Regions from separate parts of the Pseudarthrobacter sp. AB1 genome, predicted to be linked through region 3. Evidence: riboswitches for the same ligand, from Rfam matches in the RefSeq annotation. Region 3 holds a riboswitch; each other region holds the start of a gene.
The links. Region 3 has a riboswitch for S-adenosylmethionine ahead of DAD99_RS10065 (DUF1737 domain-containing protein). Riboswitches for the same ligand answer to the same signal wherever they lie in the genome.
Positions count from the first base shown of each region.

Region 1: another riboswitch for S-adenosylmethionine. It lies ahead of DAD99_RS02275 (homoserine O-acetyltransferase); the one in region 3 lies ahead of DAD99_RS10065 (DUF1737 domain-containing protein).
Region 2: another riboswitch for S-adenosylmethionine. It lies ahead of DAD99_RS15825 (aminotransferase class V-fold PLP-dependent enzyme); the one in region 3 lies ahead of DAD99_RS10065 (DUF1737 domain-containing protein).

Region 1 is NZ_PZKO01000008.1:23,235-26,500, reverse strand. It holds gene DAD99_RS02285 (VOC family protein) at 1-130, opposite strand, end outside; gene DAD99_RS02280 (bifunctional o-acetylhomoserine/o-acetylserine sulfhydrylase) at 334-1,686, shown strand; SAM riboswitch class IV at 1,755-1,869, shown strand; gene DAD99_RS02275 (homoserine O-acetyltransferase) at 1,882-2,997, shown strand; gene DAD99_RS02270 (hypothetical protein) at 3,002-3,266, opposite strand, start outside.
Region 2 is NZ_PZKO01000057.1:31,270-34,535, forward strand. It holds gene DAD99_RS15820 (class I SAM-dependent methyltransferase) at 1-38, opposite strand, end outside; gene DAD99_RS15825 (aminotransferase class V-fold PLP-dependent enzyme) at 148-1,587, opposite strand; SAM riboswitch class IV at 1,623-1,736, opposite strand; gene hisN (histidinol-phosphatase) at 1,893-2,705, opposite strand; gene rsgA (ribosome small subunit-dependent GTPase A) at 2,758-3,266, opposite strand, start outside.
Region 3 is NZ_PZKO01000035.1:58,672-61,937, reverse strand. It holds gene DAD99_RS10070 (long-chain fatty acid--CoA ligase) at 1-1,454, shown strand, start outside; SAM riboswitch class IV at 1,763-1,878, shown strand; gene DAD99_RS10065 (DUF1737 domain-containing protein) at 1,892-2,149, shown strand; gene DAD99_RS10060 (rhodanese-like domain-containing protein) at 2,146-2,559, shown strand; gene DAD99_RS10055 (O-succinylhomoserine sulfhydrylase) at 2,556-3,266, shown strand, end outside.

The sequences.
Region 1 (3,266 bases), on a different contig from region 3:
TGTTCCGGGTTCCAAACCGGGGGTGCACCCCGCCCTTCACGGCTTCAACGCCGAGGGCGGACGAAATACGTTCGGTGGTGGCAACGAGGCCATCTTGTTCACAGGCGTAAGAGACGTGATCCATGCGCATGCCATCATCTTGGCACTTTGTGATCCGGCTCTCAGCTAAGGGTAGCCTTACCGGAATCCTCTGCGTCACGAGTGGACATTCCGCCGGAAAGCGGGAGGAGACCGGCCGGCTGACCACCTTCGTCACAATCCTGTTCCCGTCTGGGAAAGTCTTCCTACACTGAACGCAACCGAGCTGTGCCACACCACGTCAAGGAGCATTGAATGTCGAACGCATGGTCTTTCGAAACCCGCCAGATCCACGCTGGCCAGGAACCGGACAGCGCCACCGGCGCGAGGGCGCTCCCGATTTACCAGACGACGTCGTTCGTCTTCCCGAGCGCGGAAAGCGCCGCCAACCGGTTTGCCCTCGCGGAGCTCGCGCCGATCTACACTAGAATCGGCAACCCCACGCAGGATGCCGTGGAACAGCGGATTGCCAGCCTTGAGGGCGGGGTCGCTGCCCTGCTGCTGAGCTCGGGACAGGCCGCTGAAGCCTTTGCCATCCTGAACATCGCCGAAGCCGGGGATCACATCGTGGCCAGCCCCAGCCTGTACGGCGGGACGTACAACCTCCTGGCGCACACCCTCAAGAAGTTCGGCATATCCGTCACGTTTGTGGCTGACCCGGACAACCTCGACCAGTGGCGCGATGCCGTCCAGCCCAACACCAAGCTCTTCTTCGGCGAAGTGGTCTCCAACCCGCGTCAGGACGTGCTGGACATTGAAGGCGTGTCCGAGGTAGCTCACGAGGCCGGCGTTCCCCTGATTGTGGACAACACGCTGTCCACCCCCTACCTCATCCGCCCGCTCGAATGGGGCGCGGACATTGTGGTCCACTCCGCCACCAAGTATCTGGGCGGGCATGGCTCGGCCATAGCCGGGGTGATTGTGGACTCGGGGAACTTCGACTTCGGCGCGGAGCCGGAACGGTTCCCGGGCTTCAGCACCCCGGACCCCACCTACAACGGGCTGGTGTATGCCCGGGACCTTGGGGCCGGCGGAGCCCTCGGTGCCAACCTGTCCTACATCCTTAAGGCCCGGGTGCAGCTTCTGCGCGACCTCGGCTCGGCAGTGTCACCGTTCAACGCATTCCTCATCGCCCAGGGCCTGGAGACCCTGAGCCTGCGGGTGGAGCGTCACGTGGCCAATGCAATGGACGTTGCCCAGTGGCTTGAGGCAAGGGACGACGTCGAATCCGTCGCCTATGCAGGGCTGTCCTCCAGCCCCTGGTATGAGCGCGGCCGCAAATACGGCCCCAAAGGCACCGGTGCGGTGGTCTCATTCAACCTTGCCGGCGGCGCGGAGGCCGGGAAGCGCTTCGTGGATGCCTTGGAACTGCACTCCCACGTTGCGAACATCGGGGACGTCCGTTCACTGGTGATCCACCCGGCATCAACCACGCACAGCCAGCTCTCGCCGGAGCAGCAGGTCATCGCTGGGGTCACGCCGGGACTTGTCCGCCTGTCCGTGGGCATCGAACACATTGATGACATCATGGCCGACCTGGAGGCCGGGTTCCGGGCGGCCAAGGGTGCGGCGGACCCTAACAAAGACGCGGCGGCCCCGCAGGAGTAGGGCTTCCGCGAAGTCACAACCAGTCACACGCTTAGCAATAGACCGGGGCTGTTCGTACACTCGAAGCAGGTCATGAGTGCCAGCGACAGCCCCGGCTTGCTGGCCGGCAACCCTCTTTTGCGGCGGGGTGCCCCGGGTGAGGACCTGGCCTGCCGGTCAATTGACGGTGGGCAAGCGCATAGAAAAGGTCCTTCCATGACGATTACGATTTCCCGTACTGCAGCCCCCGGAAACGGCGTGGTCCGTTACGCCAGCGTCGGCGGACTTGAGCTCGAAGCCGGCGGTTTCCTCCCGGATGTCACCCTTGGCTATGAAACGTGGGGAACCCTCAACGCGGACGGCTCCAACGCCGTCCTGATTGAACACGCCCTGACCGGCAGCACGCACGTGACGCGCGGCGACAGCGACGAGCCCGGCTGGTGGGAGCAACTGGCCGGACCAGGTGCGCCGGTGGACACCGACCGGTTCTTTGTGGTCTCCATCAACATTGTGGGTGGCTGTTACGGCTCCACCGGGCCATCCTCGGTTGCCCCCGACGGCAAGCCATGGGGGTCGCGGTTTCCTTTGGTAACGCTGCGGGACACCACGGCGGCTGAGGCCAGGCTGGCTGACCAGCTGGGCATCCCGAGCTGGTACGCCGTGCTGGGCGGTTCCATGGGCGGCGCGCGGGCATTGGAATGGGCGGTCACCTACCCGGAACGGGTCCAGCGGTGCGCAGTTATCTCGATCGGTGCCGCCAGCACGGCCGAACAGATCGCGTTCGCCCAGGCGCAGACGCTCGCCATCCGCCAGGACAGCAATTTTAACGACGGCGACTATTATGGCGGTCCGCTGCCGGAGGACGGGCTGGCCCTGGCACGGCGCATTGCGCACATCACCTATCGCTCCGCAGCGGAATTCGATGGGCGCTTCGGCCGGTCGGCCCAGCACCCGGAATCGCCGTTCCAGGCGGCAGCGCTGGGGGAGCGGGGCCGCTACCAGGTGGAAAGCTATCTGGACCACCAAGGCAAAAAGCTGGTGCGGCGCTTTGATGCCAACAGCTACATCGCCATCACCGACGCCCTTATGAGCCACGACGTCTGCCGCGGGCGGGGTTCCCTGGACGAGGCCTTGGGCCGGGCTACCGCCAGGTTCTTCGTGGCCGCCGTGGACAGTGACCGGCTGTATTTCCCGTCCCAGTCCCGTGAACTGGCTGACGCGCTCCCGGGTGACGTGGACGTGCACGTCATTGAGGCTCCGATCGGCCACGACGGCTTCCTGACCGAGATTGGCCAGCTGGGCCGCCAGCTCCGGAATACGTTCCTGATCTAAGCAGTTAGCCGTTCATGATGTCGGAGCGGCGCTTCATATACTCCTCCATGGCCAGCTCGCCGCTGCTGTACTGCTGGTCGAGTTCGGCCAGTTTCCGGGCCCGGTATCCCTGCGGGCCCGACGGCGGCAGGGGAATGCCAGGGGCGGCAGGCTGCTTCGGTGCTTCCGCGCGCTGATCCGGCACCGACTGGCCGGTGGGCTGCGGCTGGCCGTACGGCGGGAACTGCTGGTCCGCGGAAGGAATCGGCTGCATGGGCGGCAGCGGCTGG
Region 2 (3,266 bases), on a different contig from region 3:
CGGCGTCCGTGCTCAATTCTGGGGCCACCCCGTGCCACGCGCGGCCTCCTTCAACTGTGCCCATCGGTATCCTTCGAATTTACCGCATGGGCGGCAGCCGCTGGGTCAGGCGGCAGCCAGGTCAGGAACCAGGGGAGGAAGCGTCAGTCAGTCGTCAAGGCACGGAGCCGCGCCGGCGGTGCCCGGCGTGTTGGGAGCCCAGTGCGGGTAGGTGCGGGTGTCGTTGGCCGGAACCCAGCGGCCCGCGTCCACCACGTAGTCCCAGCCCAGTCCGGTCCGGCGGAGCTGTTCCAGGCCTGCGAGGAGCCGTTGGGCGTCCTCCAGTCGGGAGCCTACGCCGAAGCTGGCCCGCAGCGAACCGGAGGGAAGGCCAAGGCGCTTGAGGAGCGGGTGCGCGCAGAAGCGACCGTCCCGGAGGCCCACGCCATGCTCGGCCGACAGGTAGGCGGCAACGAGTCCGGCGTCGTACCCTGCCACGGAGAAGTTCACCACGCCGATGGTGCCGGTGTCAGCGTCCGTATCCGAGAAGATCTGGTGCACGGTGACGCCGTCGATCTTCCCGAGCCCGTCCACCAGGAATGACCGGATGGCCGATTCGTGGGCGTGCCAGCGGTCCTGGTCCAAGGATGCGATGACCTGGGTGGCGCGTGCCAGGGTAGCCGCACCCAGGACGTTGGGGGAGCCGCCCTCGTGCCGGGCCGGGCCGGTGGCCCAGCTGACGCCGTCGAGCTTGGCCTCGCGGACGGCGCCGCCGCCGGCCAGGTGGGGAGTACCGGCGTCGAGCCAGTCCGTGCGGCCCACCAGGACCCCGGAGCCGAAGGGCGCGTAGAGCTTGTGGCCGGAGAAGGCGAGGTAGTCGACGTCGTCGGTGCTGATATTGATGCGCCGGTGCGGCGCCAACTGCGCGGCGTCCACCACGATCCGCGCCCCGTACTCATGGGCGAGGGCGGCCAGGGCCTTGACCGGGAGGATCTCCCCGGTGACGTTGGAGGCGCCCGTCACCGCGAGGAGACTGACGTTGCCCTGCTCAAGTTCGGCGCGCAGGACCTCAAGGGTCCCTACGATGGTGTCCGCGGCGACGACGCTGCGGTGCGGGACGCCCTGCCACGGCAGGAGGTTGGCGTGGTGCTCGATGTCCAGATAAAGGACATCGCCATTCGGCCGTCCGTCCGTCGCCGGCAGGCAACCCGCCAGCAGGTTCAGCGAGTCGGTGGTGTTCCGGGTGAAGATGACGGAGTCGTCCGGGCGCCCGCCCACAAAGTCGCGGACGACGTTCCGGGCGTTCTCGTACACGGAGGTGCTGATCTGGGACGCAAAGCCCGCGCCTCGGTGGACGCTGGCGTAAAACGGCAGGATCTCGTTGAGGTAGGCGGACACCACGGAGAGGGCAGGAGCGGATGCGCCGTAGTCCAGGTTTGCGTAGCGGACATGGCCGCCCTGGATCAACGGTGCCTGGATTTCCGCGCCGGTGACGGCAGAAAGGGGGCGCCCGGCGATGGCGGCGGCATCGTGGATCAGCGCAGCGGCGTTGGCGGGGGCGGCGTTGCTGGGAGAAACAGTGTTGGGGGAGACGGTGGCAGTTGTCACGGAGACCTCACTCTAAAAGGACTCCCCGTACCGGGAATCCGCGCTTGCCGTGTCCATTCCGGACCGGCCTGGTCGTCACCCGGGGCACCCCACCGCGAATGGAGGGTTGCCGGCCAGCAAACCGGGGTTTAGCGCTGGCACTCGTGACCTGTTAAGAGCGTAGAACATCTGCCGCTGCACAAAGGAAGCCAGCCCAATGTTAAGGACTTTGTTACGCGCGTTTGAGGAATCGCGCATTTGTCGAAGATACGACGGCGGACGCCCCCTTGAGGGGGCGTCCGCCGTCGATAATTCGAAGAAAGTGCCTAGAGGAGATCGTCCAGGTCCGGGTTCAGCCGCTTGAGCACCTCTGAGTGCAGGATGGAGTTCGTGGCCAGGGCGTTTCCGCCGAACGGCCCGTCCTGTCCCTCCAAAGAGGTGAAGCGGCCGCCGGCTTCCACCACGATGGGCACGAGGGCAGCCATGTCGTAGAGGTTCAGTTCGGGCTCGCAGGCGATGTCCACGGAACCTTCGGCCACCATGCAGTAGGACCAGAAATCGCCGTAGGCGCGCGTGCGCCACACGTCCTCGGTCAGGCCCAGGAACTCATCCAGATTGCCGCGCTCCTTCCAGCCGCCCAGGCTGGAGTAGGACAGGGAGGCATCCGAAAGCTTGGAGACGTCCGAGACCCGGAGCCGCGTTGCGGCGGCGAGGGACTTGCCCATGTACGCGCCGGAACCCTTGGCGGCCCACCAGCGCTTGCCCAGTGCGGGCGCGCTGACCACTCCCACCACGGGTTCACCTTCGTCCACGAGGGCGATCAGGGTGGCCCACACCGGGACGCCGCGGACAAAGTTCTTGGTGCCGTCGATGGGATCAATGATCCAGCGGCGGGAGCCATGGCCCGAGCTGCCGAATTCCTCGCCCAGCACGGCGTCGCGGGGACGCGAGCGGGACAGCTGGCCGCGGATGGCTTCCTCCGCGGACTTGTCCGCGTCCGTAACCGGCGTCAGGTCCGGCTTGGTCTCGATGCGGAGGTCCAGTGCCTTGAAGCGGCTCATGGTCTGGTCATCCACGGAATCTGCCAGCACATGGGCAAGGCGCAAGTCATCGTTGTAGCTCGAAGCGGGTTGGATCATGGTTCCAAACTACCGTCTCCGGACCGCAGGGTTGGGGACATCGGCGTTCCGTCTAGCCGATGCTGCCTAGTTCCTTGGTTTCCTGGCCCACCAGGCGCGGATCAGTGCCGAGCAGCCGCCGCAGGGACGCGAGCCGGGCCGGGCCGGTGGGGCCCGCTTGACCGGCCGCCACCCAGGAATCCACGCCGCAGTTGACGGCCGCGGTGTTGTGCTTGCAACCACGCTCGCAGGCATCCGTGCCCGGTTCCAGGTCCGGGAAGGACCTTAGTATCCGGTCCGGATCCACGTGGGCCAGGCCGAACGAGCGGATGCCAGGAGTGTCGATGATCCAGCTACCGGCGGGGGCGCCGGTCAGTTTCAGGGCAAGGGCCGACGACGACGTGTGGCGGCCGCGGCCTGTCACCGCGTTCACGCCACCGGTAGCCCGTTCGGCCCCGGTGAGCGCATTGACCATGGTGGATTTGCCCACGCCGGAATGGCCCAGCATCACCGAGACCTTGCCCTCGAGGTACGCGCGGAGTTGCGAAACCGCGTCTCCGTCCAGGCGGGCAGAGAGGCCGT
Region 3 (3,266 bases):
GGGAACAGACGCGCGCGTATGCCGGTGCGTTGCGGGACCGTGGCGTGGGGCACGCCAGCCGCGTGGCCCTGCTGATGCCCAATGTTGCTGATTTCGCCCGGGTCTACTACGCGGTCCTCGCGCTGGGCGGCGTGGTGGTGCCGTTACATGCGCTGCTGAAGGGCAGGGAGATCGAGTACATGCTGCGCGACAGCGGCGCGCAGCTGCTCGTCTGCGCCGGACCGCTCCTTGAGGAAGGTGCCAAAGGCGCCGCGGCCGCGGCCGCGGGCATCGACGTCGTCACCGTCCTGGTGCCGGAGGGGCCCGAAGGTGCCGCCCGGCTGGAGACCGAAGCGGCAGGCGCCGAGCCCATCAGCACCTGGCTGCCGCTGCGGCCCTTCGAGACGGCCACAATTCTGTACACATCCGGGACCACCGGCCAGCCCAAGGGCGCCTTGGGCAGCCACTTCGCCATTGTGGAACAGACCAATACGCTGCTGACCAGCACGTTTGACCTCCGCCGCGGTGACGTCATCTTCGGCGGACTGCCGATGTTCCACACCTTCGGCCAGACGTGCGTCCTCAACACCGGGCTGCGGGCGGGGGCCACCATCGTGATGCTGCCCAAGTTCAGCGGGGACGCAGCCCTGGATGCCCTCACCCGGCACAACATCAACGTCTTCTTCGGCGTGCCCACCATGTACATCGCCATGCTCGAAGCCGCCCGCACCAACACCGGCCGGTCCAACGCCCTGCGCTACTGCATCTCCGGCGGCGCGTCCCTGCCTGTGGCGGTGATGGACAGGTTCAAGACGGAATTCGGCTCGGACATTTACGAAGGATACGGCCTGACCGAGACGTCCCCGGTTGCCACCTTCAACCATGTAGGCAAAGCGCCGCGGCCCGGAACGGTAGGCCAGGCCATTTGGGGAGTCCAGGTGGAGATCGCCCGCGCGGACGTCCAGGATGCCATCGAGCTGCAGCCCACGGGCGAGTTAGGCGAGCTGGTGGTCCGGGGGCACAACCTCTTCACGGGCTACCTCAACCGGCCCGAAGCCACCGCAGAGGCTGTGGTGGACGGTTGGTTCCGGACCGGCGACCTGGGCACCAAGGACGGGGACGGCTACCTCCGCATCCTGGACCGGAAGAAGGAGATGATCATCCGGAACGGCTTTAACGTCTACCCGCGAGAGGTAGAGGAAGTCCTCAGCCGGCACGAGGCAGTCCTGAGCGTTGCCGTCTATGGCGTCCCCGACGAAACCCACGGGCAGGAGGTGGCGGCCGCCGTCGTCCTCAATCCGGGCAGCAGCGCCACCGTTGATGAGTTGCGGGACTTCGCCGCCGCGGAATTGGCGGCCTATAAGTATCCGCGGATCATTACCCTAGTCACCGAATTCCCCACCGGCCCCAGCGGCAAGGTACTCAAGCGCGAACTCACCGCCCGGTACAGCACCTCCGATACTCCAACAGGGTGATCAGGCGGGAATGATGCGGACCAGGAAACGCGTCCTACCACCAGGACCACGACGTTCAGCAGCCGTCCCGGCGCCAGGTACGTGCAGGTAAAGAAGGAGTCGTACATGGTCCGGTACAGACTGGCCCCGGAAGCCTGCCGAAATCCTGGTGATCCAGACGCTGCGCCCAGGCGACCGCGACGAGGGTCTGCGGTCCCGCCCCCATTCGGTTGTCCCGTCAGCGCCGGGGTTACGGAAACACGCGTTGGTTACGGAACATGACGACGGCGGCGGTGCGGCGGGGCGGGGCGAGTGCTACGTTTTTGGGGAGTAATGAGTACCGGCGCCAAGCCCTGACTGGCCGGTCGGCAACCCTCCCTTTCGCGGCGGGGTGCCTCAGGTGAATACTCGGCATATCGACCCATTCGAGCTGCAAGCGTGAAAGAAGGAGTTCCGTCGTGTCTGACGCCCCCGCCCCTGAAAAGAAACTGTCGTACCGGCTTGTCACCGGGCCGGACGACAGGTCTTTCTGTGAACGGATTTCCACTGCCCTGGCCGAAGGGTATGTCCTGCACGGCAGCCCGGCCGCGACGTCCAACGGAGGTGTTGTGATCGTTGCGCAGGCACTCATCCTCCCGTCGGCCATCGCCACCGCCGATGCCGCCGTCGCCTCTGCCGTGGAAGACCTCGATTTCGACGGCGAGGGCCACGCGTGAGCTACGCCGGAGACCTCACCCCGCAGGAAGCCTGGGCCAAGCTGGAGCAGGGCGCCATCCTGGTGGACGTCCGGACCGAAGGCGAATGGGCCCACATCGGCATCCCCGACACCAAGGCCACGGACAACGATCCCCTGTTCATCCCGTGGACCTTCCCCGGCGGCATCCCCAACCCGGATTTCATCACCGACCTGACACAGCAGGCACCGGAGGACGACGGCGCCGAACTGGTGTTCCTCTGCCGCTCGGGCCAGCGCTCCATCGCCGCCGCCATCGCCGCGACGCAGGCCGGCTTCACCTCCTACAACGTCCTGGAGGGTTTCGAAGGCGAGCCGGACCGCTACGGCGAGCGCACCGTTAACGGCTGGAAAAACCGCGGCCTCCCCACCAACCTGGGAATAACGAAGTGACCTTCAACGAAGACGCCGCCGGCTGGAGCGCCGAAACGCAGGCCGTCCGCGGCGGGCTGAACCGCACCAACTTCCAGGAGACCACCGAGCCGGTCTTCCTGAACTCCGGCTTCGTCTACGAGTCCGCTGCCGCCGCCGAGCGCGCCTTCACCGGCGAGGACGAACGCTTCGTCTACTCCCGGTACGGCAACCCGTCCGTGGCCACCTTCCAGGAACGCCTTCGCCTGCTCGAAGGCACCGAAGCGTGCTTTGCGACGGCATCTGGCATGTCAGCGGTCTTCACCGCCCTGGGCGCCCTGCTGGCGGCCGGCGACCGGGTGGTTGCCGCGCGTTCGCTGTTCGGCTCCTGCTTTGTGATCCTGAACGAGATCCTGCCGCGCTGGGGCGTGGAAACCGTGTTCGTTGACGGCCCGGACCTCGAACAGTGGGCTGCTGCACTGTCGGAACCCACCACCGCAGTGTTCTTCGAATCGCCATCCAACCCGATGCAGGAAATCGTGGACATCGCCGCGGTCAGCGACCTGGCGCACGCCGCCGGGGCCACCGTCGTCGTCGACAACGTCTTCGCCACTCCCCTGCTGCAGCGCTGCGGCCAGCTGGGCGCGGACGTGATTGTGTACTCCGGCACCAAGCACATCGACGGCCAGGGACGCGTCCTGGGCGGCGCCATCCTGGGCACCAAGGAGTTCATCGACGGCCCGGTCAAG